3 regions of the Pseudomonas promysalinigenes genome follow, and region 2 is predicted to be linked to each of the others. Evidence: riboswitches for the same ligand, from Rfam matches in the RefSeq annotation. Region 2 holds a riboswitch; each other region holds the start of a gene.

Region 1 (10,243 bases), 550 kb from region 2:
TTGACCTTGGGCGCTAGCCCATTGCTCGCAAAACGCCTGCGGGTCATTGTCGAAGGCCAGCCGCCGACGAATGATCTGTTGACGCTCTTGCGGCGCTGGCAGGCCTTGCAGCGCCACATTCAGCCCGAAGCGATCGAGCAATTGCGGGCGCAACTCCCCTTCCTCTGGGTTCATGGTCCCGATCAGCACGAAACGGGCACTGTGCCGGTGAGAGATCCCGTCGCGCTCGACGCGGTTGGTGCCACTGGCAGCCACATCCAGCAACAGGTCCACCAGGTTATCGGGCAGTAGGTTGACCTCATCGACATACAGCACACCACCATCGGCATGTGCCAGCACGCCGGGCGAGAACTGCGCCTGGCCTTGGCCAAGCGCAGCGTTGAGGTCCAGGGTACCGACCAGACGTTCTTCCGTCGCCCCAAGGGGCAAGGTGACAAACGGCCCTTCATCCAGCAGGTCGGCCAGGCCGCGGGCAAGCGTGCTTTTGGCCATACCGCGCGGCCCCTCGATAAGCACGCCGCCAATCTTGGGGTCGATAGCAGTCAGGCACAGGGCCAGCTTGAGCGCGTCGGCACCAACTACGGCTGCCAATGGAAATTGTTGGGGGTCACTCATTTCAAGCTTGTTCCTCGCCGTCGAGCAATTGCTCCTCAAGGGTCTCGCGATACTCACCTGGGTCTTGCCAAAGCCCGCGCTGCTGGGCTTCGAGCAAACGCTCGGTGAGGTCGCGCAGCGCCTCAGGGTTGTGCTCACGCATGAAATCGCGGGTCGCTGGGTCCAGCACGTAAGCATCGGCCAGCGACTGGTAATGATGGTCGTCGATCAGGTGGGTGGTGGCATCGAAGGCGAACAGATTGTCAACGGTCGCGGCCATTTCGAATGCCCCTTTGTAACCATGACGTTTGGCCCCGTCGATCCATTTCGGGTTCAGTGCACGGGCACGGATCACGCGGTTGAGTTCTTCCTTGAGGGTGCGAATGCGAGGGCGATCAACCTGGCTGTGATCACCGTGGTAGCTTGCGACTGTTGACCCAGCGAGGGTTTCCGAAGCAGCCAGCATGCCACCTTGGAATTGATAGTAATCGTTGGAGTCAAGCAGATCGTGTTCGTGGTTGTCCTGGTTCTGCAATACCGCCTGAACCTGGCTCAGGCGACGGGCGAACTCGGCACGCGCCGGTGTGCCCTCGTCACTGCCCCCGTATGCGTAGCCACCGTGATTGAGGTAAACCTCGGCGAGGTCCTCACGGCCGTGCCACAGGCGGCCATCGATGGCGTTCTGTACACCGGCACCATAGGCGCCTGGTTTGGCCCCGAACACGCGCCAACCCGCCTGGCGCGCTGCCTGCTCGGCATCTAGCCCCTGGGCCTGCAAGCTGGCGCGCTCGAGACGTACGCGGGCGGCCAACGGGTTCAGATCATCGGGTTCGTCCAATGCCGCCACTGCTTGCACTGCTGCATCGAAGAGCCGTATGAGGTTGCCAAAGGCATCGCGGAAAAAGCCTGAAACCCGCAGGGTAACGTCCACTCGTGGCCGGTCCAGTAGGCTTATCGGCAAAATTTCGAAGTCGTCCACGCGTTGACTGCCCGACGCCCAGACCGGGCGCACGCCCATCAAGGCCATGGCCTGGGCAATGTCGTCACCGCCTGTTCGCATGGTCGCCGTACCCCACACCGATAACCCCAACTGGCGCAGATGATCGCCATGGTCCTGCAGGTGCCGCTCCAGGATCAGATTGGCCGAGGCGAACCCCAGGCGCCAAGCTGTCGCGGTTGGCAGGTTGCGCACGTCGACCGTGTAAAAATTGCGGCCGGTGGGCAACACGTCCAAGCGGCCGCGGCTTGGCGCGCCGCTGGGGCCTGCAGGGACAAAGCGCCCGCTAAGTGCAGCCAGCAGGCCGTTCATCTCGGCCGCGCCACACCCATCGAGTTGCGGTGCGACCTGCGCCTGCAGGGTTGCAATCACCTGCTTCACGCTCTGCCACTGGTCCCCAGCGGGCAGTGCAACGCTGCCGTGCAGTGCCTGCTCGATGATCTGCAGGGCGAACAGCTCAAGGCGCTCACGGGTGTCGCCGCAGGTGCGCCACACGCCCTGGAGCAAAGCCTGCAGCGATGCCGGGCGTGGGCCGGACCAGGCTTGACCCAGGTCGCTGTCCAGAGGGTCGAAGCCCAACTCAAAAGCTTTGGCTAGCGCACGTAACAGACTGGCATTGCCGCCCCGGCCATCGCCACGCTCGACGCGCAACAGGGCCAGCAAGGTATCGATGCGCAGACGCGCCTGGGGCGACTGCCCGAAGATATGCAGGCCATCGCGAATCTGCGACTCCTTCAGGTCGCACAGGTAGGTATCCAGGCGCGGTAGCCACAGCGCGGCATCATCCAATTGGCCTTCGAGCTGCAACTCGCGGTCAATATGGTTGGCTTTGACCAATTCAAGAATGTCCCGCTGCAGTTCACGCGCCCGACGCGGGTCAAGCAATTGCGCTTCGTAGAACTCGTCCGCGAGCTGTTCCAGATGCCGAAGTGGGCCATAGGTTTCAGCACGGGTCAGCGGCGGCATCAGGTGATCGATGATCACCGCCTGCGTTCGACGCTTGGCCTGCGCACCCTCGCCCGGATCGTTGACGATGAACGGATAAATGTTCGGCAGCGGCCCGAGCAAGGCGTCTGGCCAACATTGGGCGGACAGGCCGACGCCCTTGCCTGGTAGCCATTCCAGGTTGCCATGCTTGCCGACATGGATGACCGCATCGGCGGCGAAGGCATGGCGCAACCAGAAGTGAAACGCCAGGTAACCGTGCGGTGGCACCAGGTCCGGGTCGTGGTAAACGGCGCTGGGGTCGACCTGGTAGCCGCGAGCAGGCTGAATGCCCACGAACGTCAGCCCGAAGCGCAAGCCGGCCACCATCAGGCGTCCGCCACGGTACATGGGGTCCTGCTCGGGTGTTCCCCAACGCTGCAGCACTGCTTGGCGGTTGGCCTCGGGCAGGCGCGCGAACGCCGCCTGGTAGTCCGCCAGGCTCAGGCTCTGGGCGCACGGGCGCTGGTCGATATGCTCGAGATCATTGGTTACCCCGCCGAGCAACTGATGAATCAGTTGCGTACCGCTGTCGGGCAGCGCTGCGACAGGGTAACCCTCGGCTTGCAGTGCTTTAAGGATGTTCAGGGCGGCTGCCGGGGTGTCCAGGCCGACGCCGTTGCCAATGCGGCCATCACGTGTAGGGTAATTGGCCAACACCAGGGCCACCCGCTTCTGCCCGTTGGGCAAGCGCGCCAGTTCTACCCAGCGGCGCGCCAGTTCGGCAACGAAGTCCATGCGCTCGGGGTGGGCACGGTAACAGACCACATCGGATTGACTGCGCTCACTGCGCCAGGCCATGTCCTTGAAACTCACAGGGCGCGTGATGATGCGCCCGTCCAGTTCCGGCAAAGCAATGTGCATGGCCAGGTCGCGGGCACCCAGCCCTTGCTCGCTGGCTTCCCAGCCAGGCTGGTTGTCCTGGGCGCAGATGGCTTGCAGCACCGGAATATCTCGACGTAACGGGCGCAAGTTGGGGTGCTCCGGGCTGGACAGCGCAAAACCTGTGGTGTTGATCAACACCTCGGCGCCCACTTCGTCCAGCCAGGCTTCGACCTGCTCCAGGCAGGCACTGTCCTTCAGGCTGGCCACCGCGATGGGCAACGGATTCAGGCCTGCCGCCTGCAAACGTTCGCAGAACACGTCGATGAATGCGGTATTGGCTGCTTGCAGGTGCGAGCGATAGAACAACAATGGGGCCACCGGGTAGTCCGTGGCCCAGTGGCTGTACCAGTCTTCCAGCCGGGCATTTGGTTTGCCTGGGTGATACACCGAAGTGCGCGGCAAAGGCTGGGGTTCGTCCCATGAATAATCGCGCCCCAGCCACTGGCTGGCCAAGCAGTGGAACAAGTTCACCGCATTGCTTTTGCCGCCTTGACGCAAGTAGTGCCACAGGCGCTCTGCCGCCTCGCCGGTGACCGTACCCAGGCCAGTCAACTCTGGGTCCGGGCGATCATCGCCAGGCACCAGAATCAATTGCACGCCGCGCGAGGCAAGTTCCACCAACTGCTCTACACCATAGCGCCAGTAACCGACGCCTCCGTGCAGCGATACCAGAATCAGCTTGGCATGGCGCAGCACCCGATCCACATACAGGTCGACCGAAGCATGGTTCTGCACCTGCATCGGATTGGCCAGACGCATGCTGGGGAAATCGTCAGGGAGCTGCTCAGCGGTTTCGGCAAGCAATGCCAAGTGCGAATCACCGCTACAGAGAATCACCAGCTCAGCGGGCGTCTGGCCGAGATCGGCTATGCTGTCGTCCGGTACGAAACCACCGGGCTGGGTCCGCAGCAGGTGCATGGGTCAGGCGCCCAGCGCCTTGCGCAGGCGAGCTTCAAGCTGCCCAGGGTCCAGGTCCTGACCGATCAATACCAAACGCGTGATGCGGGGCTCGTCGGCGCGCCAGGCACGGTCGAAATGTTTGTCGAAGCGTGTACCGACCCCTTGCACCAGCAGGCGCATTGGCTTGCCAGGGATGGCCGCGAAGCCTTTGGCACGCAGGATGCCGAACTCGACCACCAGTTGGGTCAAGGCATCGAGAAGCAAGCTTTCGTCCGCCTCGGGCAGGTCGATGGAGATCGAATCGAAAGCGTCGTGATCGTGGTTATCATGGTCGTCGCCGTCATGGTGCGAATCGTGATGCGTGCGGCGGCCATCGATATGCACTTCTGACTGCGCACCGATGCCCAGCAACACGTCCAGCGGCAGGCGGCCGCTGCTGGCCTCGATGACCTTGACCGCTGGCGGCAGCTCCTCGGCCACTTCGGCACGGACCTTGGCCAGGCCTTGGGCATCGATCAGGTCGGCTTTGTTGAGCACCACCAGATCAGCGCTGGCCAGCTGGTCGGCGAACAATTCGTGCAGGGGCGACTCATGATCGAGGTTGGGGTCGAGCTTGCGTTGCGCATCGACTTGTTCTGGGTAGGCAGCGAAGGTGCCAGCGGCCACGGCTGGGCTATCGACCACAGTGATGACCGCGTCGACGGTGCAGGCATTGCGAATTTCTGGCCACTGGAAGGCTTGTACCAACGGCTTTGGCAGGGCCAGGCCGCTGGTTTCGATGAGGATGTGATCAAGGTCGCCGCGACGCGCCACGAGTTCACGCATGACGGGGAAGAATTCTTCTTGGACCGTGCAGCACAGGCAGCCGTTGGCAAGCTCATAAACGCGGCCGCTGGCTTCTTCTTCGGTGCAACCGATACTGCACTGTTTGAGGATTTCGCCGTCGATGCCCAGCTCACCGAACTCGTTGACGATGACCGCGATGCGGCGGCCTTGGGCGTTATCGAGCATGTGGCGCAGCAGCGTGGTTTTGCCTGAGCCGAGGAAGCCTGTAACGATAGTGACGGGGAGCTTGGCCAATGTTTTCATGTCGTGTTGCCCTTGGCAGGTTAGCGCGGGCACACGGGACGATAGCCGCAGGCCAAGCTGGCCGGGCTCGTTCGCCACCGGATCACCCCGCCCGGTTGAAAGTCGAAATCGTGAACGAGGCAGGTCTCCTGGCTTGCACCGTACCATTGCCGTGCGAACGGCTTAGTGGCGGATGGACGCCTTCCCGCGCGTTGGCGCAGTGGCTGTGTCGATCCATTGTCGGTGCCTACAGTTGCGGGGGCAGCCGCGGCTTCAACCGCGTTCCCGTCTTAGCTTCGGCCTGGCCGAAGAACCTCGAAGCAGCAAGGCTACGCGGGGGGTGGCAGGTGGTCAACTATCGTCCACGCTCCTGCATAGGCATTTGGCCTTGTTTTGCCCTGCTGTTGCATTGCTTTTGCCCTCCTCTGCTTTTGCTTTTAAGCGCGCGGTAGTTCAGCAAGCGCCGAATGCGACTTCAGGAGGCCTCACTCCGGCCTCCTGAAGTCGCAATCTGTGTCGCCTGAACTACCGTGCGCTTAGAAGCAAAAGCCAAGAGCAAGAGCAAGAGCAAGAGCAAGAGCAAGAGCAAGAGCAAGAATTGCAGGTGTTGAAGCGAGCGCAAGCGCGAGCCGGTTTATTGGATTTGACGCCACCACCGCCCCGTGCTCTCCTTATGCCTTGCGTCAGGTGCCCCCTTGGGGTGAAACGGGAAATCGGTGCGTCTCAGGCCCTCGCCAGGGCCAGGCAAACCCGATGCTGCCCCCGCAACGGTAAGCGAGCGAAGCATCAAGACCACTGTGCCAGTGCGTAGTGCATGGGAAGGTGATGCTTTTCAAGGAGCCATGCTCCTCCTCGCAAGCCCGGAGACCGGCCTGGCGCTCATGAACACCCCGCGGTGGGCGGGCGCTGTCGCATCCCCCTGGTTGTCTGGCAACCGGGGCTGCCGCGCTCGTGCCCATTGCACTGACAAAAGCAAAGCAGAGGATCGCATCATGCCAGTCACCAGCGCCAATCACAGCATCGCTACACAGGTTTCCCTCAGCCAACGCATGGCCATCGCTATAGGCGCCAGCCTTCTAGGTCTGTGCCTAGTGTATTTTGCCGGCTTCTCGCACATAGAGGCCGTGCACAACGCCGCACACGACACCCGCCACAGCGCCGCCTTCCCTTGCCACTGAGGCCATCATGATCAAGCGTATCGCCAGCACCGCCGGGTTCAGCGGCCTGCTCGCAGCCTTGCTGCTGACAGTGCTGCAAAGCTTCTGGGTCGCACCACTGATCCTCCAAGCGGAAACCTATGAAACTGCCGCCCCTAGCGCCGAGCACCATAGCCATGACGCAGAGGCGAACGCCGGGCACAGCCACAGTGAAGAAGCCTGGTCGCCAGAAGATGGTTGGCAGCGCATCCTCTCCACGACGGGCGGCAACCTGGTGGTTGCGGTCGGCTTCGCACTGATCCTCGCCGCCCTTTACAGCCTGCGCGAACCAGGCCGCACCAGCACTGGGGCGCTCTGGGGGTTGGCCGGTTTTGCCGTGTTCTGCCTGGCCCCCACCCTGGGCTTGCCGCCAGAATTACCCGGCACCGCCGCTGCGGATCTGGGTCAGCGCCAGAGCTGGTGGATCGGCACGGCCGCCGCCACCGCCACCGGCCTGGCACTGCTGGTATTCGCCCGCCATGGCCTGCTCAAGGCGCTAGGTGCCGTCTTGCTGGTAGTGCCCCATGTGATCGGGGCGCCACAGCCCGACGTTCACGAGAGCCTGGCGCCGCAAGCCCTGGAAACCCAGTTCAAGATCGCCTCCTGGCTGACCAACGCAGCGTTCTGGATAGCGCTGGGTTTACTCAGTGCCTGGCTCTATCGCCGCGCCAGCCACGCTTGATGAGCACGCACTTACTAATGCCGGCACTTTATGCCGGCATTGGTTGCCGCCGAGGCTGCCCAGTGCAAGCGCTCGATCAACTGTTGCATGAAGTGCTAGCCCTTCATGGGCTGCAGCCCAAAGCGCTGCGCGGCATTGCCAGCATCGCCAGTAAAGCCGACGAGCCTGGCCTGCAACAACTCGCCACGCGTTACCACCTGCCACTGGTACTTTTCGAGGCCGACCAGCTGCACGCATTTCAAGCACAACTCAGTCACCGGTCTGCGGTCGCCTTCGCCCAAACAGGTTGCTGGGGCGTGGCCGAAAGTGCCGCGCTGGCCTTGGCTAGCCTCGGGCACGCACACGCGAACCTGCGTGTTACCCGCCAGGTACTTGGCCCAGCTACCCTGGCGCTGGCCTGCGGGGAATAATTGTATCTTTCACCCATCAAGGATTTGCCATGACGGTCTACTTCATTGGTGCTGGCCCCGGCGACCCGGAACTGATCACGGTCAAAGGCCAGCGTCTGATTCGTCAATGCCCGGTAATCATCTACGCCGGCTCGTTGGTGCCTGCCGCCGTGCTGCAGGGCCACCAGGCTGAAACAGTCATCAATAGTGCCGAACTGCATTTGGAGCAGATCATCGATGTCATCCGTGCCGCCCATGCCAAAGGCCTGGATGTAGCCCGTGTGCACAGTGGCGACCCCAGCTTGTATGGAGCCATCGGCGAACAGATCCGCCGCCTACGCGAGCTGGGCATCGACTACCAGATCATACCGGGCGTCACGGCCACCGCGGCAAGCGCAGCGCTGCTTGGCTGTGAACTTACCCTGCCTGAGGTTTCGCAGACGGTCATCCTGACCCGTTACGGCGACAGCTCGCCCATGCCCGAAGGCGAACAACTAGCAGACCTGGCTAGACACGGCAGCACCCTGGTCATCCACCTTGGGGTCAAGAACCTGCCACGCATCGTCGATGAACTGCTGCCCCACTACGGGCCTGACTGCCCTGTGGCAGTGGTCCATCGAGCCACCTGGCCTGACCAGGACTGGGTACAGGGCACCCTGACGGACATTGCAGAACAGGTCGCCAGAAAAGGATTCCGTCGCACTGCACTGATCCTCGTCGGCCACGTACTGGGAGACGCGCCATTTAGCGAATCGGCGCTATACCGTGCCAGCCACGCCCACCTGTACAGAGCTGGCGAATAGCGTTGCAAGGGCAAAGTCGGTCGGCGCAGACTGCCTGGTGCACCCCACCCGGAGGATAACCATGCTGGAGCTACGCCCCAACTGCGAGTGCTGTGATGCCGATCTGCCAGGCGATAGCCCCGACGCGCTGATCTGCTCGTTCGAATGTACGTTCTGCCTCCCCTGCGCAACCCATCGTTTGCAGGGACGCTGCCCGAACTGCGGCGGCCAGTTGCTGCCCCGCCCGACCAGGGTTGGGGCTGCACTGAACAATAACCCCGCCTCGACACAGCGTGTTCTGAAGCCCCACCCAAACTGCGTCTGATCTGCCCCTGTCATCTCAGGCATCACCGCTGCTGGTGGTGCCTGGGACGGTCTCTTTGTAGGAATTTTCCACAATACCGGCCCGCTTGCTCAACACATCTATACTCGCCATTACCAGCGATCCGGAATGGTCGTATCGTGCTGCGCAGCAGAAAAAGCCTGCAGAAGACTTCCTGATTGCTTCAGGCAGCCGACCATATTCCGACAGGAGTTAGTGATATGACTACCGTGCTCATCGTTGATGATCATGCCATCGTCCGTTTTTCGTTGCGCATACTGCTCGAACGGGAGCGCTTTCGTATCGTGGGTGAGGTCGACAATGGCAGTGAGGTCGCGCAAAAGGTACGCGAGTTGCGGCCGGACGTCGTGGTACTGGACATCGGCTTGCCTGGCCTGGATGGCATGGAAGTGATCAAGCGCCTGCAACAACAGGAGCCGGCACCGAAAATCATGGTACTGACCGGGCAAGCCACCGACCTTTATGTGCGCCGTTGCCTGGATGCCGGCATTGGCGCATTCGTCACTAAAGGCGAAGACCTAGAGGCTGTAGTCTTCGCCCTGAAGGCGTTGATAAAGGGTTACTCGACCTTCCCGCAGATGGCGGTCAACAGTAACACCCTTGAAAGTGAACCCGAGCGGCTGAGCAGCCTGTCCAACCGTGAAATGGAAGTGCTGCGGCGTCTGAGCCGTGGTGAAAACAACAAGAACATCGGCGCCAGCATGAACCTTAGCGCCAAGACCATCAGCACTTACCGTGGCCGGATCATGGAAAAACTCAAGACCGAGTCATTGGTAGAAATGGTTGATCTGGCCAAACGCAATCATGTCAGCTGACTACCCGGGCAGCATGAAACGGGCTTTGGGCCACCTGGCCCTCGTCATCACCTTGGCCTGCTGCCCACTTTTGACACTCGCCGAAGGCGAATCACGCCACCTGCTGGCACGCGCCACCAGCGCCGCACCTCCCCTACAGCTCGATGCAGCCGACCGCCAGTGGTTGCAGGAGCGCGGCGAGCTGTTGCTGGGGAGTTCACGGCCGGATTACCCGCCCTTCGAAATCAATGTCAGCCTGAATGACTATGAAGGCTTGAGCGCAGACTACGCCGGGCTGATCGCCGAACAACTCGGCGTATCCGTGCGGGTCACGCGCTACGCCAGCCGCCACGAAGCTATCGCCGCGTTACGCGAAGGTAAGATTGATCTGCTTGGTAGTTCCAACGAGTTCGAGGCGGCAGATGCAAAGCTTGGGCTCAGCCTGCCCTATGCCGATGATCTGCCGGTAATCGTAACGCGCCATGAAGCGCCCATGATGCACGACAAGGACCTGGCAGGCCTGCGCTTGGCGATGGTCGATCACTACCTTCCGGCGCAGAAGGTTCGCCAGTTGTATCCAAAAGCGCAGTTGAGCCTCTACCGCTCGACCCTGGCCGGCCTGGCAGCAG
Region 2 (10,243 bases):
GGCCATGAGCCGCTTCGAGGCGTTCCGCCATGTGGTGTTGCAGCCTGCGCTGGCGAAAGTCTGGTCGGCGCTGACCAGCCAGATCGTGATCGTCATGCTGGGGTCGGCGGTGTGTTCGCAGATTGCCACCGAGGAGCTGTCGTTCGCCGCCAACTTCATCCAGTCGCGTAATTTTCGCGCCTTTGAAACTTACCTGCTGACCACCTTGCTGTATCTGTTCATGGCCATCGTGCTGCGTCAGCTGCTGGCCTGGGCGGGGCAGCGCCTGCTGATGGGGAAACGCTGATGGACTTCACCTTCTGGGACATCTTGCGCAATCTGCTGATCGGCCTGCAATGGACCCTGCTGTTGTCGCTGGTAGCGTTTGTGTGTGGCGGTTTAGCGGGCCTGCTGGTGCTGGTTGCGCGGTTGTCCCAGCACCTGATGGTGCGCAGCCTGGCCAGGGGCTACATCGAGCTGTTCCAAGGTACGCCGCTGCTGATGCAACTGTTCATGGTGTTCTTCGGCATTGCCTTGTTTGGCCTGGACGTGTCTGCCTGGATGGCCGCCGCGATTGCCCTGACCCTGTTCACCAGCGCCTTTCTCGCTGAAATCTGGCGCGGTTGCGTCGAAGCGATACCGCGCGGCCAGTGGGAGGCCTCCGGCAGCCTGGCGCTTAGCCGGATGGAGCAGTTGCGCCATGTGATCCTGCCTCAGGCCATGCGCATCGCCGTGGCACCGACGGTTGGCTTTTCCGTGCAGGTGGTCAAGGGCACGGCGGTGACCTCGATCATTGGTTTCACCGAACTGACCAAGACCGGCGGCATGCTGGCAAACGCCACGTTCGAGCCGTTCATGGTCTACGGCCTGGTCGCGCTGGGCTATTTCGTACTCTGCTACCCGCTCTCGTTGAGCGCCCGTTATTTGGAAAGGAGGCTGCATGCCCCTGCTTAGAGTGTCCGCGCTGCACAAATACTATGGCGACAACCACGTGCTGAAGGGGGTCGACCTTGCCATCGAGGAAGGCGAGGTAGTAGCCATCATCGGCCGCAGTGGCTCAGGCAAGAGCACCTTGCTGCGTACCCTCAACGGCCTGGAATCGATCAGCGACGGTGTTATCGAAGTGGACGGCGAATACCTCGACGCTGCCCGAGCCGACTTGCGTTCCCTGCGGCAAAAGGTCGGTATGGTGTTCCAGCAGTTCAACCTGTTTCCCCACCTGAGCGTGGGCGAGAATGTGATGCTCGCCCCGCAGGTGGTGAAGAAGGCCAGCCGCACCGAAGCGCGCCAGTTGGCCGAACAGATGCTGGCGCGGGTTGGCCTTGCCGAAAAATTCGATGCCTATCCTGATCGCCTCTCCGGTGGCCAGCAGCAGCGAGTCGCGATTGCCCGCGCCTTGGCGATGTCGCCGAAGGTGTTGCTGTGCGACGAGATCACCTCGGCCCTGGACCCGGAATTGGTCAATGAGGTGCTCGGGGTGGTTCGCCAACTGGCCAGCGAGGGCATGACCCTGATCATGGTCACTCACGAAATGCGCTTCGCCCGTGAAGTTGGAGACAAGCTGGTGTTCATGCACCAAGGCAAAGTGCATGAAGTGGGCCACCCGCGTGAGGTGTTCGCCGCGCCGCAGACGGCGGAGTTGGCCAATTTTATTGGAGCAGTGGCGTCGGCCTAAGGACGGCCGACACGCCACGGTGCGTACTCAAGCTCGCTGTAGCCCTCAGCCACGCCGTTGGCATTCGCTGAATAGCCCGGCAGCAGGCTCAGGTTCGTGGCCAGGCAGCGGGCATTGAGACGGGCCTGGAGCTCGCTGTCCAGCCGAAAGTCGGCTGGCCGCAAAGGGTGCGGGTGAATCTGCACCAGGCACTGCTCGACTTTGCCTTGTGCATTGCCCTGGTAATACACCGACACGCTGCCAACGCTGGTTACCGGTTGATCGCGCAGTAGGTGCTGCCAGAAAAATGCTCGCTGCGCGTTTGCCTGACCCCGCAGTGATGCAGGGTCTGCTGCAGGCAGCATCACGACCAGCGGGGCGATGACGTCGACTGTATCCTTGGCCTCATACAACGCTGCAGGTACGCGGGGGTAGATGGTCTTCCAGCACTGCGCTTCGACCAGCCTTGCCAGCGCCTTGAAGTTGCTCAGAGGTACGCCAGCCGGCAGCAGCTTTTCCTGGCCCGGTGAAGGCTGGGCCTTGCAAGCGATGGGTGCGGAATTTGCGTCCAAGGTGATGCGCAACCTCACTACACCGACATGCCGACCGCTATAGGTGGTGGCGATTGTCTGGATGAGCGCTTGCTGCATGTGCTTGGCGAAGATGCCCGTTGCAGGGGGCTGCGCGTCTGGTACAGCGCGAGCCTTGCAACCGGCCAAAGTGAGGGCGAATAAGATGGTCACCAAGGTTTTTGACACAGGAACGTCCTTGCGTGTGCTTGAGCCGGAACTTCGGCCCCGGGGTGGATGGCGTGCATATTCTCCCTGACCGCACGCGCAGAAGTGACTGCTGATTGTGTGGGAAACATCTTCTCGTGCGCGTCGGCATTAGCGCCACCACTCACTTGCGCGCCTGTTCCTCCAGCGCCTGCAACGCCTGCTCGATCTGTTGCATGCGCTGCTCGGCCAGCGCCTGGGCGTTTTTGTCCTGTGCCGTTTCGCGCATCAGCCCGGTGAGCTTGTCGCTCAGCCGCTGGCCTTCTTCGGTGTCTTCAAGGGCCTTGGCCTTCGCCGGGTCGTGGGTGGCGGCAACGATGGTGGCGAACTCGGCATCGGTGAAGTTCTTCTTGCTGTAGAGCTTGAACAGGTCCTGGCGTTGATCCTCGACCGTGAGGTATTGGCGCAGGACGCTGCTGATTGTGGCGGCATTCAAATGCGGGTGGGTGCGGGTGAGCAATGCCGCCATGCGTTCGATGTTGTGGTCGTAGGCCTCCTGCAGCGGCAGGTTGGCCAGAATCTGCTCCTCGCGCGAAGGCTTCTGATCGCAGGCGGCAACGGCGCAAATCAACAGCAGGGGGAACAGCAACGTCTGTATGCGGGGCATGGGGGTGGCCTTGGGCGCGTTTTGCAGGGGTGGATTATAGCGGGCTACGGTGCTTGGCCAGCAGTGCGCCGGAGTAAAAAAACGCGAGCTCGCAGTGTAGGACGCTTCCTACGTCATAGGCCTAGAAGTGGAACCTCTCGTTCATTTTCATCGCCGAGCATGTTGTTTACCGTCATTGTCATCGGCGATGACTGAGGAAGGACGCTCATGGCACATCTTGCGTTGTACAAACTCGACCTGCTCGACGCCTTTGAGGCTCGCAAGGCCGACTGGACCTATGCCGACCTGGACAAACTGCTGACCAAATTCAGGCCGTCTTCCTGTTTGGAGGACGGCAAAGGGCTGATCATCGCGGCGCACAAGGAGGGAAGCTGGCCCAGGACCGTGAAGCGCTACTTGCTGACGCACTACCTGGTGCATCAACACATCGCTTGTGAGCTCGACGAGGTATTTACCGCCGTGGTGGCGACCTTGACTGAGCAGGAGCGGCAAAACTGGGGGGTGTGAATGCGGCCAGGCACGGGTCTCACGGCACCCGAAAGCGCAGGACAGGCGTACCATCGTAGGGGTCGGTCAGGTAATGGGCATGCACCCTGAAGGTGCTCAGCAGCCGCTCAGGGGTGAGCACCTCCAGCGGTTTGCCGAGGGCGACCAGGCGTCCCTGGTCAAGCACAGCGACCCGGTCGCAGGTCAGGGCCTGGTTAAGATCGTGCAAGGCAACCAATGTGGTCACCGGTAACCCCTGCACCTGCTGCAGCAAGCTGAGCTGGTGCTGGATGTCGAGGTGGTTGGTCGGCTCGTCGAGCAACAGCACCTGAGGCCGCTGAGCCAAGGCGCGGGCGATGTGCACGCGCTGGCGCTCGCCGCCGGACAATGACCGCCATACGCGAGTGGTTAGGTGCGCAGCATCCAGATCGGCCAGGGCTTGCTCGACGATTGCGCGGTCTGCGCTGGAAAACGGCGTCAGCGCTGACAGCCACGGTGTACGGCCCAGGGCAACGGCATCGAACACGCTGATCGCGTCGAGGGTGTCGGCTTGTTGCTCGACCAGCGCCAAGGCTTGTGCGACGCGCCGACGTGGCAGGCCTGCCAGCGGCTCGCCCAGCAATTCAACACTACCTGAACTGGGTGTGCGCAGGCCTGCTAACAGTTTGAGCAGTGACGATTTGCCCGAGCCGTTAGGGCCGACGACGGCCAAGGTTTCACCGGGTATCACGCTGAGCGTGATGTCGCACAACACGGCGTGGCCTGCCAATTTCAGGCCCAGGCCGCTGCATGCCATGGGTGCTGGTTGTACGCTGTGCATGACCGTCATGGGCGCCCCCGGCGACTGATCAGGATCAGGGCAAAAACCGGTGCACCCAGCAAGGCAGTGACCACGCCTACCGGAATGACCTGGCCGGCGATCAGGGTGCGCGACAGGATATCGGCGGCAATCAGGAACAATGCCCCACCCAGGGCGCTGGCAGGTAGCAATCGGCCGTGGCCTGGGCCTAGCAGCAGGCGCAAGGCGTGGGGTATCACCAGGCCAACGAAGCCGATGGCGCCGACGATCGAGACCATCACCGCCGTCACCAGCGCCGCGCAGCTGATCAGTAGCAACTGGCTGCGGCGCACCGCGATGCCCAGAGACGCCGCCGAGTCAGAGCCGAACGTAAAAGCGTCCAGCGCGCGGCGGTGCCACAGGCACACCACCAAGCCGAACAGGGCTGCAGGGAAGGCCAGCCATACCGAGGGCCAGCGTACGCCGCTGAGGTTGCCCAGCAGCCAGAACAGAATGCCTCGGGCTTGCTCGGCGGTGGCTGATTGGGTGATGAGCAAGGCGGTGAGGGCATTGAACAACTGTGAGCCAGCGATGCCGGCGAGAATTACCTGTGCGTTGTTGCTGTCGGGCCCAGCGGCGCGGGCCAGCACCAGTACCAGGGTGAACGCGGCAAGGGCCCCAAGGAAGGCACCGCCAGACATACTCAGGGCCGCACTGCCAAGCCCCAGCAGCCCCACCAGCACTGCGCCGGTGGAGGCTCCGGCCGAAAGGCCCAGCAGGTAAGGTTCGGCTAGCGGGTTGCGCAGTAGTGCCTGGAGAATGACCCCGCAAGTGGCCAGGCCTGCACCGCAGGCTGCGGCGACCAGCGAGCGGGTCAGGCGGTAGTTCCAGACGATACCGGCATCGATCGGATCGACCGGATAGCCGGCTTGCCACAGGTGATTGGCCAGCACCTGGCCGACGACGCTTGGCTGCAAGTGGGTCTCACCGATGACCGTGCCGGCCAGCACGGCAGCGAGCAAGGCCAGCAGGGCCAGCGTGCTGTAGAGCAGTGCTTTGATCATTGCGCCGCGTGACCACTGGCGAAGGCTGCAGATAACGTTTGCAGCCCACGGAACAGGCGGATTCCGGCCTGCATCGCTTCGGCGTCGAGCAGGATGATACGGTTATGCTTCACCGCATCCATGTGCTTTGTCACCGGGTCCTTGCGAAGGAATTCGAGCTTTTTCTTATAGTCATCGGCAGGGTAGCGACGGCGGTCCATGCGCGCGATGATCAGCCAGGTAGGGTTGGCCTTGGCCAAGGTTTCCCAGCCTACGGTCGGCCACTCTTCGGTCGAATCGACTACGTTGCGCACCCCCAGCGTGCGCAGCATGAAGTCAGCTACGCCCTGGCGGCCGGCCACATATGGGGCGGCGGCGAGTTCGCTGCTGGAGAACCAGAACAGTGCCGAAGTTTTGCTCAGGTCTTTGTCGCGCAGTTGCAGCCTGGCGCTGGCCAGGCGTGCTTTGAGGTCGGCATTGAGGGCTGCGCCGCGCTCCTGCACGTCGAAGATCTCGGCCAGCTGGCTGACACTTTTGTAGATGCTGTCGACCTGAAACGCCTGCAGACGAGTGCCGTCGGCACCCACCAGGTTGTCCTTGCCCTCGCAGTCCGAAGGCAGCAGGTAGGTTGCAATGCCCAACTCAGCGAACTGCTCGCGGGTAGCCACCGCCCCCTGAGCGCCCACCATCCACTCGAATTGCACGGCCACCAATTGAGGACGCTTGGCCACGACTGCCTCGAAACTCGGCTCGTTGTCGGCCAGGCGCGGTACCCTGGCATTGACTGCCTGGTATTCGGGCAGCACGTTGTTGAACCACAGTGAGGTACCGGCCAGCTTGTCGCCAAGGCCCAGCGCATAGAGCATTTCGCTGCCTGCCTGGCCGATGGTGACCGCACGCTCCGGGGCTTGGGCGAACGTCTGCGGCATACCGCAGTTCTCAAGGGTCAGCGGATAGTGAGTGGTACCGGCCTGGGCCAGGCCGGTGAAGCTCAGGCTTGCAAGCCAGGCTATAAGACGGGGCAGCATGCGGGGCGATCTCCTGACGGACAGTTCTGGTGAGGAACGCACGGACAGGCATCGCCGGCCCCCTGCTGGCGCAGAGGCAACCCGGATAGCCATCCCGGACACCCCGCCGGTTGGTGATATGCGCCGGCAGGTCTCCTGACTGGTGCGTCCTCGCCCGGCTCCAGCCTTCCCGGATCGAATCACCCAGTGGCATCGATGGAGCAGGCTCGGCACCTACAGTTGCGGGGGCAGTTCCGATTGGCACGCCATGGGCGAGCCCGGGATTCCCTATTGATTCCGTGATGGAAACCGGCGGGCGGCATGGTAGACCATCAAGCCGCCGGGCAAAAGGTCAAATCAGAAGTACTTCAGCCAAGCGATATCGCGCCGGCGTGCCTTGAGCCGGGCGAACCCACGCACCGGCACGTACAGCGCCCCAGCCAGCAGCAGCGACATCAGCCACACCGCGCCGATGCTGTCAAAGCCAAAGTGCTCACCGTGGTTATGGCCCCACAGCGCCGTACCGGCCAGGTACAGCAGTTTGAGCACGTACAGGTGCAGCAGATAGAAGAACATCGGCGCTGCACCTAGCACTGCCAAAGCACTGATCCAGCGGGCATGCCCTGCGCGTTCGAAGGCGCGGAGCAACAGCATGCCGCAGCCCAGGGTCAGCGCCAGAAACAGCAGCGAGGGTGGGTATTTGGTGATGTTGAAAAAGCTCATCAGCGTCTGCGTAATGGTCGGGTAGCCGGCCCACGGCGCATCACCGTAGCCGTTATACAGGCGCAATACCATGAACCCGAGCAGGGCGACGGCGCCGGCCACCAACAGCCGGTGCTGACGCTGGCCGGCATCGCTGCCTTGGGCGAACCACGGGCCGAGGGCATACCCCAAAGCGATCACTCCTATCCATGGCAATACCGGATAGGACGTGCGCAAGCGCAGGCCGTCGGTCACGTCTAGCCAGCTTCGGTCGTGCAGCATCGCCCAGGGCACATGCAAGGCCGACTCCACACCGAAGTGCAGGTTGTCGAGCAGGTTGTGGCCAGCAATGATCAGTGCTGCCAAGCCCAACAGGGCAGGGCGCGGCAGCCAGACCAACAGCGACAGGGCGATCATGCTTATCCCTATGGCCCAGATGACCTGCAGGTAAATCACGCCCGGTGGCAGTTCGAAGGTCCAGGCAAAGTTGACCAAGGTGAACTCCAACACCACCAGGAACAGTCCGCGCTTGAACAAAAACCCTGACACCTCGCCACGGCCCTGATACTTCTCACCATACAACCACGCCGACAGCCCCGTGAGCAGAACGAATACCGGCGCGCACAGGTGGGCCAGGGTGCGGCTGGCGAACAACCAGGGTTCGGTGGTTTCGATGGTCATCGGGTCGCTGACCTGGCGGTGTAGGAAAAAGGTCTCGCGAACGTGGTCCAGCAGCATGAACAGAATCACCAGGCCGCGCAGAGCGTCGATGCTTTGCAGGCGCTGGGTCGTTAAGGTGGTTTTGACTGAAGGGCTGATCATGGAAAATTCGCAAGCAAGAATCGGTATCAAAGGAAACGTTATCTTATAACTAATCATGCGCACTGGCTTGTTTTTTTGCGCAGTGGCTATTGATTAACTGTTACAGCGGGCGTGCCTGGCACGGGCTTCGCCCGTGCTCGCGGGTAAACCCGCAGCACAGGCTTGGCGATTGGCATGAACCTCTAAGAGCGGCGTTCAGCCACGAACGGGCCTAGCCCGCGCCATCGATCGCGGCGAATCAGAACGTGTAATCTACCGTAGCGAAATACGACCGCGGCGTGCCCATTACCCATTGCTCGCCACTGAATACCGAGGCCACATATGCCCGGTCGAACAGGTTGTTGATCTGCAACCTAAGACGCACGGCTGGTAGTAGTTGCCAGCCGATGTTGGCATCCACCACGGTGTAACCCGGTGCACTTTGGCTATTGGCCGTGTCGGCATAGCGTTCGTCCACATAGCGCGCACCGATGCCAGCTTCCACATGCTGGCCAAAGCTTTTACTCAGCCACAGGTTGGCCGTGCGCCGCGGCACATTGGCAGGCCGGTTACCCGCACGGCTTTGGGGCACGCCATCGACCAGCTCGTCAAAATCATCGAACTTGGCACGTACCAGCGCTGCATTCGCCGATAGCTGCCAGCGCTGCCCCAGGGCCAATTCCACAGAAGCTTCCAGGCCATCGGACGTCTGCTGCCCGGCTTGCTGGGCCTCGTGGCTGATCGGGTCAGCCACCAGCAGCTTGTTCTTGACGATATGGAAGGCTGCCAGGGTCCATTCGCCCCGACTGTCCCAGAAGCGCTGCTTGAGGCCCAACTCAGTCTGTCTGGCCTCGGTCAGGTGATAGTGCATCTGGGACGGGGCCAGGCTGATCAGGTTGTCCACGCCGTCTTCACTGGTGCTGTACTGGCCATACAGCGACAGATCATCAGTGACTGCGAACACCAGCCCAGCGCGCCAGTTGCCACCCTGCAGGCTGCGGTCACTGCGGCTGGCATCGACAAGGTTGTCGCGCTCGATGTGATTCTGGTCGCGACGCACGCCCGTCACCAGCGACAAGCGCTCGCTCAGCTGCAAGCGGTTCTCGGCGAACAGGGCGAAAGTGTGGGTAGTGGACAGCGTCTGCGCACGGGTTGGCGAATCGCTATGGAACCAGCCAGCGGCTGGCTGCCATGGGTCGATGTAGTCTGCACCCACGTCGTTATAAGGCCGGTTGCTGTCGACGTTGAAGCGCACCTTGTTGTACTCGGCGCCAATCAGCGTCCTGCTTGGCAGCCCGAACAGCTGATGATCGAAGCTGAAGGTCTGGCGATCGCCAATCTGCTCCTGGTTGTGCCTGATTTGCAGGTAGCTCTGGCGCTCCAGTTGCTCTCGCGCTGCGTCCCAGCTGTAGTTCTCGGCATTGCGCCAGTGACGGCGGCTCTTGATGTAATACAGCTGGTTGCTGGCGCTGACGTGATCGGTCAGCGTCCAGTCGGTAGTCAAACGCGTCCACTCGTCGTGGTAGCGCTGCACATCGTTGCGAATGTTGTAGTTCTTCTTGCGCAGGCTGTTGCGGTAGTGGCCATCGATCAACGGCGTGCCGTAGTAATTGGCCGGCTGGGCGTCGCCCCGTTCGTGGGCGAGGGTGAAGCTGAGGTCCTCGCTGGCGTCAAAGCGCGCTGCGGCACTGAGCGCCAGGCTACGGGAATCTGTGCGGTCGACCCAGCCATTGCCCGCTTGCTGGTTGAGTGTCAGGCGGTAGCTCAAGCGCTCACTGAGGCTGCCGCCGCTGTCCAGGCCCAACTGCTGGCGATCCCAGGAGCCATAGCCCAGGCGCAGGTGGTTGCGAACCTCGCCAACCCATGGTTTTTTCGGGATTACGTTGATCACTGCCCCGGTGGCGCCCTCACCATACAGTACCGAGGCCGGGCCGCGAATCACATCGATCTGCTCGACCATCCACGGGTCGACCGGAAACGTCTGAGTGCCGGCCCCGGTGTACAGGCGCGCGCCGTCGAACAGGGTCATCACAGATCCATGGCCTGTGAAGCCGCGTGCTGACAGGCCAGTGCCGCCGTCGCCGGGGTTGCCGATGAAGGTGATGCCGGGCGATCGGGTCACTGCGTCCTGAACGGTGAGGTTATTGCGCTGCTCGATCTGGCTGGCCGTGATGCTGCTGGTACTGGCAGGTGTATCCAGGGCGCTGAGGTTCAGCCGCGAGCCGGCGTCAGTGGGGGTGGCCAGGTCGACGCGTTGTGGGTCACGGCTATCGGTGACAGCTGTGGAGGGGAGGTTCAGCACAGGTTCGTCGGCCAGTACTGGCAAGGTCACGGCCAAACAGGCCGCCAGGGGATGAAGCTTGATGAGTCGGGACATGTCGTTCCACTGCAGCAGGAATGAATGGATCCC
Region 3 (10,243 bases), 780 kb from region 2:
CCTCTGAAGCGTCGGGCTTCGACTGCAGCGGTTTCATCGGTTATCTGTTCCGCGAGGAAGCTGGCATGAACCTGCCGCGCTCCACCCGCGAGATGATCAACGTCGATGCGCCGAAGGTGGCGCGCAATAAGCTCAAGCCAGGCGACCTGCTGTTCTTCAGCACCAATGGCCGTGGCCGTGTGAGCCACGCCGGTATCTACCTGGGTGACAACCAGTTCATCCACTCCAGCAGCCGTCGTAGCGGCGGTGTGCGCATCGACAGCCTCGGTGACCGCTACTGGAGCAAGACCTTCATCGAAGCCAAGCGTGCCTTGGCCATGGCGCCGACGACCAATATCGCGCGCAACTGATATCAAAATGATGTACCCTGCCACGGCGGTGTTGCTTGATAAAAAAAGCTCGCCGCCGTGCGCATTTACAGAAAGCGTCTAATCTAAATTCTCAACTCTTTTCGGCTCCGGCCGGTCGGTCTTTGACAGGAAGTTCTGGCCATGAAGATGATGGCGCGCTTCGCATTCCTTTCCATGGTGGCTTTACTTGCCGCCTGTTCTAGCCGTGCCCCGGCGCCTGCGCCTGTGGTTCAGCCCACCATCACCTACAGCCAGCCAGAGGGCTCGCCGCTGGCTGACGACGTGTTGATCCGTGCTATCGGCCTGGTGGGTACGCCTTACCGTTGGGGTGGCAATACACCGGATTCCGGGTTCGATTGCAGTGGCCTTATCGGTTACGTGTACCGCGATGCTGCTGGTATCAGCCTGCCACGTTCGACCCGCGAGATGATCGTGATGCGCGCGCCCACGGTGAGCATCAACGCCTTGCAGTCGGGCGACCTGGTGTTCTTCGCCACTGCCGGCGGTTCGCAAGTGAGTCACGCGGGCATTTATGTGGGCGAAGGGCGCTTCGTGCACGCGCCTTCCACTGGCGGTACCGTACGCTTGGATTACCTGTCCAACAGCTACTGGGCCAAAGCCTATCTGCAGGCCAAGCGTGTGATTCCCCAGGAGCACCTGGCGCAGAATCGCTGAGGGAACACCGGGTTCCTCTGCATGGCCACGCCGATTGACGGTCCCGGTGCAACCCTCTAACCTTCGCGGCGTGTTTCAGGTGCCCTGCCAGCTTCGACTGGGCAGGGTGAAACTGGGAAGCCGGTGGTCGCCAGCATGGCGCGATTCCGGCGCTGCCCCCGCAACGGTAAATGAGTGACGGCCGCGCAGTGCCACTGGGTGTGAACACCCGGGAAGGCGCGTAGCCCTGGGCCCACGGCCCGCTCATGAGCCCGGAGACCGGCCTGATACTGCCAACGGCATCACGGAGGGTGATGTGCGGTGCATCGCGGCCTCGGCCGTGGCTGCTGCGCGTTCTCCGTCTGCCCGCCTTTTACCTGCCGCCACTGCCCACGTGGCCGCAGCCTGCGGAGAACCTTCCATGAGCGAATTCACCGAACGCGACGAGCGCCACCTGGCGCGTATGCAGCGCAAGAAGGCGGTCATCGACGAGCGCATCGCCAATTCCCCCAACGAGTGCGGCTTGCTGCTGGTGCTCACCGGCAACGGCAAGGGCAAGAGCAGCTCGGCGTTCGGTATGCTTGCCCGTGCCCTGGGCCATGGCATGCAGTGCGGGGTGGTGCAGTTCATCAAAGGCCGCAACAGCACTGGCGAGGAGCTGTTCTTCCGTCGCTTCCCCGAGCAGGTGCGCTACCACGTGATGGGTGAGGGCTTCACTTGGGAAACCCAGGATCGTCAGCGTGACATCGCTGCCGCCCAGGCGGCATGGGCGGTCTCGCGCCAGCTGCTGCAAGACCCGAACGTGCAGTTCGTAGTGCTCGACGAGCTCAATATCGCGCTCAAGCACGGCTATCTCGACCTGGACCAGGTGCTCACTGACATTCAGGCCCGGCCACCGATGCAGCATGTGATCGTCACCGGTCGCGCGGCCAAGCCTGAAATGGTCGAGCTGGCCGATACCGTCACCGAGATGGGCATGCTCAAGCATGCCTTCCAGGCCGGGGTCCGCGCACAGAAGGGCGTCGAATTGTGAGTGAACCCCGCAGCTGTCCAGCGGTGCTGATCGCGGCACCTGCCTCTGGCCAGGGCAAGACTACCGTGACCGCGGCCTTGGCCCGCTTGCACCGTAACCTGGGCCGCAAGGTACGGGTATTCAAATGCGGCCCGGACTTTCTCGACCCGATGATCCTCGAGCGCGCCAGTGGTGCCCCGGTGTACCAGCTCGATCTGTGGATGATCGGTGCTCAGGAGAGCCGTCGGTTGCTGTGGCAAGCCGCACAAGAGGCAGACCTGATTTTGATCGAAGGCGTGATGGGCCTGTTCGACGGCACCCCATCGAGTGCCGATCTGGCACGACACTTTGGAGTGCCGGTGTTGGCGGTCATCGATGGCACGGCCATGGCCCAAACTTTTGGCGCCCTGGCATTGGGCCTGGCACGTTACCAGGCCGACCTGCCCTTCGCTGGCGTACTGGCCAACCGTGTCGGCAGCCTACGTCACGCGCAATTGCTCGAAGGTAGCCTGACCGAGGGCCTGCGCTGGTATGGCGGCCTGTCGCGCGAGCGTGGCATCGAGTTGCCCAGCCGGCACCTGGGGTTGGTCCAGGCCAGCGAGTTGAATGACCTCGATGCCCGCCTGGATGCGGCTGCGCAAGCCTTGGGTGCCAGCTGCGACGCCGCGTTGCCACCGCCGGTTACGTTCGCCGCGCCGGCGCCGCAGGGGTGCACCGCAACCCTCGATGGGGTGCGGATCGGCGTGGCACGTGATGAAGCCTTTGCCTTTATCTACGGCGCCAACCTTGACCTGTTGCGCCAGCTTGGCGCTGAGCTGGTGTTCTTCTCGCCTCTGCATGACCGGGCACTGCCCGCGGTAGACAGCCTGTATCTGCCCGGCGGCTACCCAGAGTTGCATCACCACGCATTGGCGGCCAACATTTCGATGTGCCAAGCGATCCGTGCCCATCATGCCGAGGGTAAACCGCTGCTGGCCGAGTGCGGGGGCATGCTGTACCTGCTCGAGGCGCTGACAGACGTAGCAGGCGAGCGTGCTGAGCTGTTGGGCTTGCTGCCGGGCGAGGCGAGCATGCAGAAGCGCCTGGCTGCCTTGGCCCTACAGGCCGTGGAACTGCCCGAGGGCACCCTGCGTGGGCATACCTATCATCACTCGCTGACCAGCACCGACCTTGAGCCGCTCGCCCGCGGCCTGAGCCCCAATGGCGGGCGCGGCAACGAAGCGGTGTATCGCTTGGGGCGTTTGACGGCCTCTTACGTGCACTTCTATTTCCCGTCCAACCCTGACGCGGCGGCGGCGCTGTTGCGGCCATGAGCGATCACGCCTACAGCGCCGCCGAGCGCGCCGCGATCTACCGCGCAATCGGTGAGCGGCGCGACATGCGCCACTTCGCCGGTGGCACGGTTGCGCCCGAGCTGCTGGGTCGCCTACTGGCCGCTGCGCATCAGGCGCCGAGTGTCGGCCTGATGCAGCCTTGGCGGTTCATCCGCATCAGTCAGTGCGAGTTGCGCGGGCGCATCCAGGCGCTGGTGGAGCAGGAGAGGGTGCGCACCGCCCAAGCGCTGGGCGAACGCTCGGATGATTTCATGAAGCTCAAAGTGGAGGGCATCAGCGATTGCGCCGAGGTGCTGGTGGCGGCACTGATGGATAACCGAGAATCGCACATCTTTGGCCGCCGTACCTTGCCGGAGATGGACCTGGCGTCGCTGGCCTGCGCAATCCAGAACCTATGGCTGGCTGCCCGCGCCGAAGGGCTGGGGCTGGGTTGGGTATCACTGTTCGACCCTCAAGCCCTGGCCGCGTTGCTCGGTATGCCGCCCGGCGCCAAACCGGTGGCGATACTGTGCCTGGGGCCGGTCACGGAGTTCTACGCACAACCGATGCTGGTGCAGGAAAACTGGGCCGAGGAACGGCCTTTGACTGAGATGCTGTTCGAGAATCGATGGGGAGAGCGTCAATGAGCGTAGCGCTGCTAACCGTGGCCGGCGTGGCGCTGGATGCACTGTTGGGCGAACCCCGACGCCGGCACCCCTTGGTGGGGTTCGGCAACCTGGCGGCAGGGCTGGAGCGCCGTCTGAACGCGGGCGGGCGCGGTTGGCGTAGCCACGGCGTGACGGCCTGGTTCCTGGCCGTGGTGCCCCTGACCTTTGTGGCGCTGATCCTGTCCTGGCTGCCGGGTGTCGGCTGGCTGATAGACGTGCTGGCGCTGTATTGCGCCCTGGGCCTGCGTAGCCTCGGTGAGCATGTGTTGCCGGTGGCCAATGCTTTACGCCTCGGTGACCTGGACGAGGCGCGGCGCCGTGTGGGTTTTCTGGTCAGTCGCGAAACCCGCGACCTGGACCAGCCTGCTGTTGCCCGCGCGGCTACCGAGTCGGTGCTGGAGAACGGCAGCGACGCGGTGTTCGCCGCGTTGTTCTGGTTCGTGGTGGCTGGCGCGCCAGGGGTGGTGCTGTACCGCCTGAGCAACACCTTGGACGCTATGTGGGGCTACCGCAATGAACGCTTCGAGCGCTTTGGCTGGTGCGCGGCGCGTATCGATGATGTGCTGAACTACATTCCTGCCCGCCTGGTGGCGTTGACTTACGCGCTGCTTGGCAAAACGCGGTTGGCATTGACCTGCTGGCGCAAGCAGGCGCCGCTGTGGGACAGCCCCAATGCTGGGCCGGTGATGGCTTCAGGCGCTGGCGCCCTTGGCGTAGAGCTGGGCGGCCCAGCGGTGTACCACGGCCAAGTGCACGAGCGCCCGCGCCTGGGCGAGGGGCCTGTGGCCGATGCCGATGCCATCGAGCGCGGCTGGAGCTTGGTGCAGCGAGGTGTGTGGTTGTGGGTGCTGGTGATCTGCATAGGGGCTTACGTCAATGCTTGAACATGGCGGGCGCCTGCAGCGCGCGGTGCAGCGCTACGCAATCGCGCGCGAAGAGTGGCTCGACCTTTCCAGTGGCATCGCACCTTGGCCCTATCCGATTCCACCGATACCACTGGACGCCTGGGCGCGTTTGCCCGAGACCGAAGATGGCCTCGAAGAGGCGGCGCGCGCTTATTACCACGCGGCGCAACTATTGCCAGTAGCTGGCTCCCAGGCAGCGATTCAGGCGCTACCGACATTGCGCCCAACGGGGCGTGTAGGGATATTGTCGCCATGTTATGCAGAGCATCCCTACGCCTGGCGGCGCGCTGGGCATGAACTGATCGAGCTGGCTGAACACGAGGTGGAGGCTGCACTGGCTGGTCTGGACGTACTGGTGCTGGTGAACCCGAACAACCCAACGGGCCAGCGAGTGCCGCGAGAGCGGCTCTTGGCGTGGCATGGGCTTTTGGCAGAGCGGGGCGGCTGGCTGGTGGTCGACGAGGCGTTCATGGACACCACGCCGCACGATAGCTTGGCCGACTGTGCCGAGCGCCCAGGCTTGATCGTGCTGCGCTCGTTCGGCAAGTTCTTTGGCCTGGCCGGTGTACGTCTGGGCTGCGTGGTGGCACCCGCTGCATTGTTGCACAGTCTGGCTGAGTCGCTCGGGCCCTGGACGGTCAATGGCCCTACCCGGGTGTTGGCCCAAGCGTGCTTTGCCGACCAACAGGCCCATCGGGCGCAGATCGAACGCTGCGCCCAGGCCAGTCAACGGCTTGCCGTAGTGCTGCTGAATCATGGCCTTGCACCCAGTGGCGGCTGCGATCTGTTTCAGTATGTGCGCAGCGAGCAGGCGGCGGCTTTACATGAGTTTCTCGCTCGCCGGGGCATCCTGGTGCGCCTGTTCGAGCAGCCTGGCGCAGTGCGATTGGGTTTGCCAGCGACTGCCGCCGACGAGCAGCGCCTGGCCCAGGCCCTGGCCGATTATCAGAAGGAAACGGCATGACCACGCTTATGGTGCAAGGCACCACCTCCGATGCTGGCAAAAGCACGCTGGTTACCGCCCTTTGCCGCTGGCTGTTGCGCCAGGGCGTCGGGGTGGTGCCGTTCAAGCCTCAGAACATGGCGCTCAACAGCGCGGTGACCGCCGACGGCGGTGAGATCGGCCGCGCACAGGCGGTACAAGCCCAGGCTTGCCGGCTGGCGCCCCACACCGACATGAACCCGGTACTGCTCAAGCCCAACAGCGACACTGGGGCGCAGGTGATCATCCATGGTCGTGCGGTCACCAGCATGAATGCCGTGGCTTATCACGATTACAAGGCCATCGCCATGCAGGCCGTGTTGGCCTCCCACCAACGCCTCAGTGCGGCCTACCCAGTGGTGATGGTCGAAGGCGCAGGTTCCCCGGCCGAGATCAACCTGCGCGCCGGTGACATCGCCAACATGGGCTTTGCCGAGGCGGTCGACTGCCCGGTAATCCTGGTGGCCGACATCAATCGCGGCGGGGTCTTCGCCCATTTGGTCGGCACCCTGGAGCTGCTATCGCCCAGCGAGCAGGCGCGGGTCAAGGGCTTCGTGATCAATCGCTTTCGCGGCGATATCGCGCTGCTGCAACCGGGCCTGGATTGGCTGGAGCAGCGCACGGGCAAGCCTGTGCTGGGCGTGCTGCCTTATGTGACAGACCTGCACCTTGAGGCCGAGGATGGCATCGATAACCGCCAGGGTGCCAAGCACAGCCAGGTGCTCAAAGTGATCGTCCCGGTGCTGCCGCGTATCAGCAACCACACCGATTTCGACCCGTTGCGCCTGCACCCGCAGGTTGACCTGCAGTTCATCGGCCCAGGCCAGCCGATCCCGCCGGCCGATCTGATCATCCTGCCCGGGTCCAAGAGCGTGCGTGGCGACCTGGCACAGTTACGCGAGCGCGGCTGGGACAAGGCCATCGCCCGGCACTTGCGCTATGGCGGCAAAGTGATCGGGATCTGCGGCGGCCTGCAGATGCTTGGCCGTGAAGTGCACGACCCGCTGGGCCTTGAAGGCCCTGCGGGCTCGAGCCTTGGGCTGGGCTTGCTCGACTATGCGACCGTGCTGGAGGCTGACAAACAACTGCGCAACGTGGCCGGCACTCTTAGCCTGGACGCTTCAGCGGTGGCCGGTTATGAGATTCATGCCGGCGTTACCACAGGCCCTGCCTTGGAGCAGCCTGCCGTGCAGCTCGCCGATGGCCGCTGGGATGGCGCGATCAGTGCGGACGGCCAGGTTCTTGCCACCTATCTACACGGCCTGTTCGAGGGTAGCGAGTCGTGCGCCGCGCTGTTGCGCTGGGCTGGCTTGGAGCAGGTCCAGAGCATCGATTACCAGGCCCTGCGCGAGCGTGATATCGAGCGCCTGGCCGACCTTGTGCACACACATCTGGATACCGCGCGGCTGCGCGAGCTTTGTGGAATGGCCTGACATGCGCAACTTGATCCTTGGTGGTGCCCGTTCGGGCAAGAGCCGGCTGGCCGAGCAACTGGCCATCGACAGCGGCCTGGCAGTCACCTATATCGCCACCAGCGAACCGCTCGATGGTGAAATGAACGACCGTGTGCGCTTGCATCGTCAGCGTCGGCCAGCCCACTGGGAACTGATCGAAGAACCCCTGGCGCTGGCGGCAGTGTTGCGTGCAGAGGCGTTACAGGGCCGCTGCTTGCTGGTGGACTGCCTGACGTTGTGGCTGACCAACTTGCTGATGCTAGACGATCCGAAACGGCTGGCGGCAGAGCGCGATGCGCTGCTCGACTGCCTGGAGCAACTGCCCGGCACGATCATTCTGGTCAGCAATGAAACCGGCCTGGGCGTGGTGCCCATGGGCGAACTCACCCGTCGTTACGTCGACCTGGCCGGTTGGCTGCACCAAAGCATTGCCGAGCGCTGCCAGCGCGTAGTGCTGACCGTGGCCGGCTTACCCCTCATGCTCAAAGGACCCGCACTATGAACCCAGCCTGGTGGCGTGACGCCTGCCACCCCCTCGACAATGCAGCCATGGAGCAGGCGCGTGCCCGTCAGCAGCAGCTGACCAAACCAACCGGCTCGCTGGGCCAACTGGAAGGCCTGGCCGTGCGGCTTGCCGGGTTGCAAGGCCAGGAGCGGCCAAGCCTGGAGCAGGTCGCCATTACCCTCTTCGCAGGCGACCACGGCGTGGTCGAAGAAGGGGTTTCGGCGTATCCGCAAGCGGTCACTGGGCAAATGCTACGCAACTTCGTAGGGGGTGGCGCGGCGATCAGCGTGCTGGCGCGTCAGTTGCAGGCGAGCCTGGAAGTGGTCGACTTGGGCACCATCGACCCCGAACTGGAACTGCCTGGGGTGCGCCATTTACGCCTGGGTGCTGGCACCGCTAACTTCGCCCGCCAGCGTGCCATGACCGAGGCCCAACTGCAGTCTGCGCTGCAGGCCGGTCGTGACAGTGCCCTGCGTGCAGCGGCCACTGGCGCGCAGCTGTTCATCGGTGGCGAGATGGGCATCGGCAATACCACCGCCGCCGCTGCCGTAGCCAGCGCCTTGCTGGGCTGCCCGGCTCGGGAATTGAGCGGGCCGGGCACTGGCCTGGACAGCTTGGGAGTCAGCCACAAGGCCGATGTGATTGAGCGTGCCCTGGTGCTGCACAACCTGCCGATGGATGAACCACTGCAGGCGCTGGCCTGCGTCGGCGGCTTTGAAATCGCCGCGCTGACCGGTGCCTACCTTGCCTGCGCACAGCAGGGTATAGGTGTGCTGGTAGATGGCTTCATCTGCAGTGTCGCGGCACTGCTGGCGGTACGCATCAACCCGCAGAGCCGTGACTGGTTGCTGTTCGCCCACCAAGGCGCGGAGCCTGGCCACCGAGCCGTGTTGACAGAGCTGCAGGCCGAGCCGTTGCTGGCGCTGGGGCTGCGTCTGGGCGAGGGCAGCGGTGCTGCCCTGGCCGTGCCCTTGATGCGCCTGGCCTGTGCCCTGCACGGGCAGATGGCGACCTTCGCAGAAGCCGCCGTAGCGGATCGTCCGGCATGATATTGGACCTGCTGCGTCATGGCGAAACCGAGCTGGGTGGTGGCCTGCGTGGCAGCCTGGACGATGCCCTGACAGACAAGGGCTGGCGCCAGATGCGCGAGGCCGTTGCAGGCGCAGGCCCTTGGGATGCGGTGGTCAGCTCGCCATTGCAGCGTTGTGCACGTTTTGCCCAGCAGCTTGGCATGCCGGTTCAACTGGAAGCAGGGCTGCAGGAATTGCATTTTGGCGAGTGGGAGGGGCACACGGCCTTGCAGATCATGCAAACCCAGGCTGATGAACTGGGGCGCTTCTGGGCCGATCCCTACAGTTACACGCCACCAGCTGGGGAGCCTGTGGCAGCTTTTGCCGAACGTGTGCTAATGGCGATCGCCCGCCTGCGCCAGCGGTACGCAGGCAAACGCGTATTGCTGGTTACCCATGGCGGCGTCATGCGCCTGCTGATGGCGCGTGCCCGTGGGTTGCCTAAAGAGCAGTTGTTGCAAGTAGAAGTGGGCCACGGGGCCTTGCTGCACCTGAGGGTGAGTGAAGACGGCACGCTGCAGGAGGTGCTTTGACATGCTGGCGTTCTGGATTGCCTTGCAGTTTCTGAGCAGCTTACCGGTGCGTTTGCCGGGGATGCCAGCGCCCCGCGAAATGGGCCGCTCAATATTGTGCTACCCCTTGGTCGGGCTGTTGTTCGGGGTGTTGCTGTGGTTGGCCAGCTACCTGCTGCAAAGCGTCGCCGCGCCCTTGCAGGCAGCGCTGCTGTTGACCTTGTGGGTCTTGCTCAGTGGGGCGCTGCACTTGGACGGTCTGGCCGACAGTGCCGATGCCTGGCTAGGTGGGTTCGGTGACCGTGAGCGTACGCTACAGATCATGAAAGACCCGCGCAGTGGGCCGATTGCCGTGGTCACTCTGGTGTTGGTCCTGCTGCTGAAGTTCTGTGCGCTGTGGGTGCTGGTCGAGCGAGGCGCAGGCGCTTCGCTGGTGCTTGCGCCTGTCGTTGGGCGCAGCGCAATGCTTGGGCTGTTTCTTGTGACACCTTATGTGCGCAAGGGCGGCCTGGGGCAGGCGTTGGCAGAGCATTTGCCGCGCCGTGAAGCGGTTTGGATGTTGCTGGGCAGTTTGCTGCTGTGCTCGCTGATCGGCGGTTGGCAAGCACTGTGGCCTTTGCTGGGTGCGGTTGCTGGGTTCTGCTGGTTGCGACATCTGATGTGCCGGCGGTTGGGTGGGACCACGGGTGACACAGCGGGCGCGATGCTGGAGTTGCTGGAACTGACGGTTGTACTCGGGTTGGCGCTGGTGAAGTGACTTGGCCCATCCTTTGAAACTTCTTGCAACATCGACTCATGCGGGTATATACACGTATTCA

The links. Region 2 has a riboswitch for cobalamin ahead of HU725_RS09205 (ABC transporter substrate-binding protein). Riboswitches for the same ligand answer to the same signal wherever they lie in the genome.
Region 1: it holds a riboswitch for cobalamin, as region 2 does, so the genes downstream of both, HU725_RS11635 (CbtB domain-containing protein) here and HU725_RS09205 (ABC transporter substrate-binding protein) in region 2, are expected to answer to the same signal.
Region 3: it holds a riboswitch for cobalamin, as region 2 does, so the genes downstream of both, cobO (cob(I)yrinic acid a,c-diamide adenosyltransferase) here and HU725_RS09205 (ABC transporter substrate-binding protein) in region 2, are expected to answer to the same signal.

The regions. Positions count from the first base shown of each region.
Region 1 is NZ_CP077094.1:2,562,353-2,572,595, forward strand. It holds gene HU725_RS11620 (magnesium chelatase ATPase subunit I) at 1-615, opposite strand, end outside; gene cobN (cobaltochelatase subunit CobN) at 617-4,378, opposite strand; gene cobW (cobalamin biosynthesis protein CobW) at 4,382-5,449, opposite strand; cobalamin riboswitch at 5,551-5,761, opposite strand; cobalamin riboswitch at 6,097-6,318, shown strand; gene HU725_RS11635 (CbtB domain-containing protein) at 6,421-6,606, shown strand; gene HU725_RS11640 (CbtA family protein) at 6,614-7,306, shown strand; gene HU725_RS11645 (cobalamin biosynthesis protein) at 7,324-7,716, shown strand; gene cobM (precorrin-4 C(11)-methyltransferase) at 7,746-8,498, shown strand; gene HU725_RS11655 (DUF1272 domain-containing protein) at 8,560-8,802, shown strand; gene HU725_RS11660 (response regulator transcription factor) at 9,021-9,635, shown strand; gene HU725_RS11665 (transporter substrate-binding domain-containing protein) at 9,649-10,243, shown strand, end outside.
Region 2 is NZ_CP077094.1:2,013,971-2,024,213, forward strand. It holds gene HU725_RS09165 (amino acid ABC transporter permease) at 1-286, shown strand, start outside; gene HU725_RS09170 (amino acid ABC transporter permease) at 283-933, shown strand; gene HU725_RS09175 (amino acid ABC transporter ATP-binding protein) at 920-1,654, shown strand; gene HU725_RS09180 (hypothetical protein) at 1,651-2,391, opposite strand; gene HU725_RS09185 (DUF2059 domain-containing protein) at 2,534-3,016, opposite strand; gene HU725_RS09190 (hypothetical protein) at 3,224-3,523, shown strand; gene HU725_RS09195 (ABC transporter ATP-binding protein) at 3,543-4,331, opposite strand; gene HU725_RS09200 (FecCD family ABC transporter permease) at 4,328-5,344, opposite strand; gene HU725_RS09205 (ABC transporter substrate-binding protein) at 5,341-6,351, opposite strand; cobalamin riboswitch at 6,460-6,659, opposite strand; gene HU725_RS09210 (acetyltransferase domain-containing protein) at 6,688-7,854, opposite strand; gene HU725_RS09215 (TonB-dependent receptor) at 8,093-10,210, opposite strand.
Region 3 is NZ_CP077094.1:1,238,569-1,248,811, forward strand. It holds gene HU725_RS05745 (C40 family peptidase) at 1-350, shown strand, start outside; gene HU725_RS05750 (C40 family peptidase) at 492-1,025, shown strand; cobalamin riboswitch at 1,086-1,306, shown strand; gene cobO (cob(I)yrinic acid a,c-diamide adenosyltransferase) at 1,426-2,037, shown strand; gene HU725_RS05760 (cobyrinic acid a,c-diamide synthase CobB) at 2,034-3,329, shown strand; gene bluB (5,6-dimethylbenzimidazole synthase) at 3,326-3,976, shown strand; gene cbiB (adenosylcobinamide-phosphate synthase CbiB) at 3,973-4,881, shown strand; gene cobD (threonine-phosphate decarboxylase CobD) at 4,874-5,866, shown strand; gene HU725_RS05780 (cobyric acid synthase) at 5,863-7,317, shown strand; gene cobU (bifunctional adenosylcobinamide kinase/adenosylcobinamide-phosphate guanylyltransferase) at 7,319-7,840, shown strand; gene cobT (nicotinate-nucleotide--dimethylbenzimidazole phosphoribosyltransferase) at 7,837-8,892, shown strand; gene cobC (alpha-ribazole phosphatase family protein) at 8,889-9,446, shown strand; gene HU725_RS05800 (adenosylcobinamide-GDP ribazoletransferase) at 9,448-10,182, shown strand; gene HU725_RS05805 (MarR family winged helix-turn-helix transcriptional regulator) at 10,243-10,243, shown strand, end outside.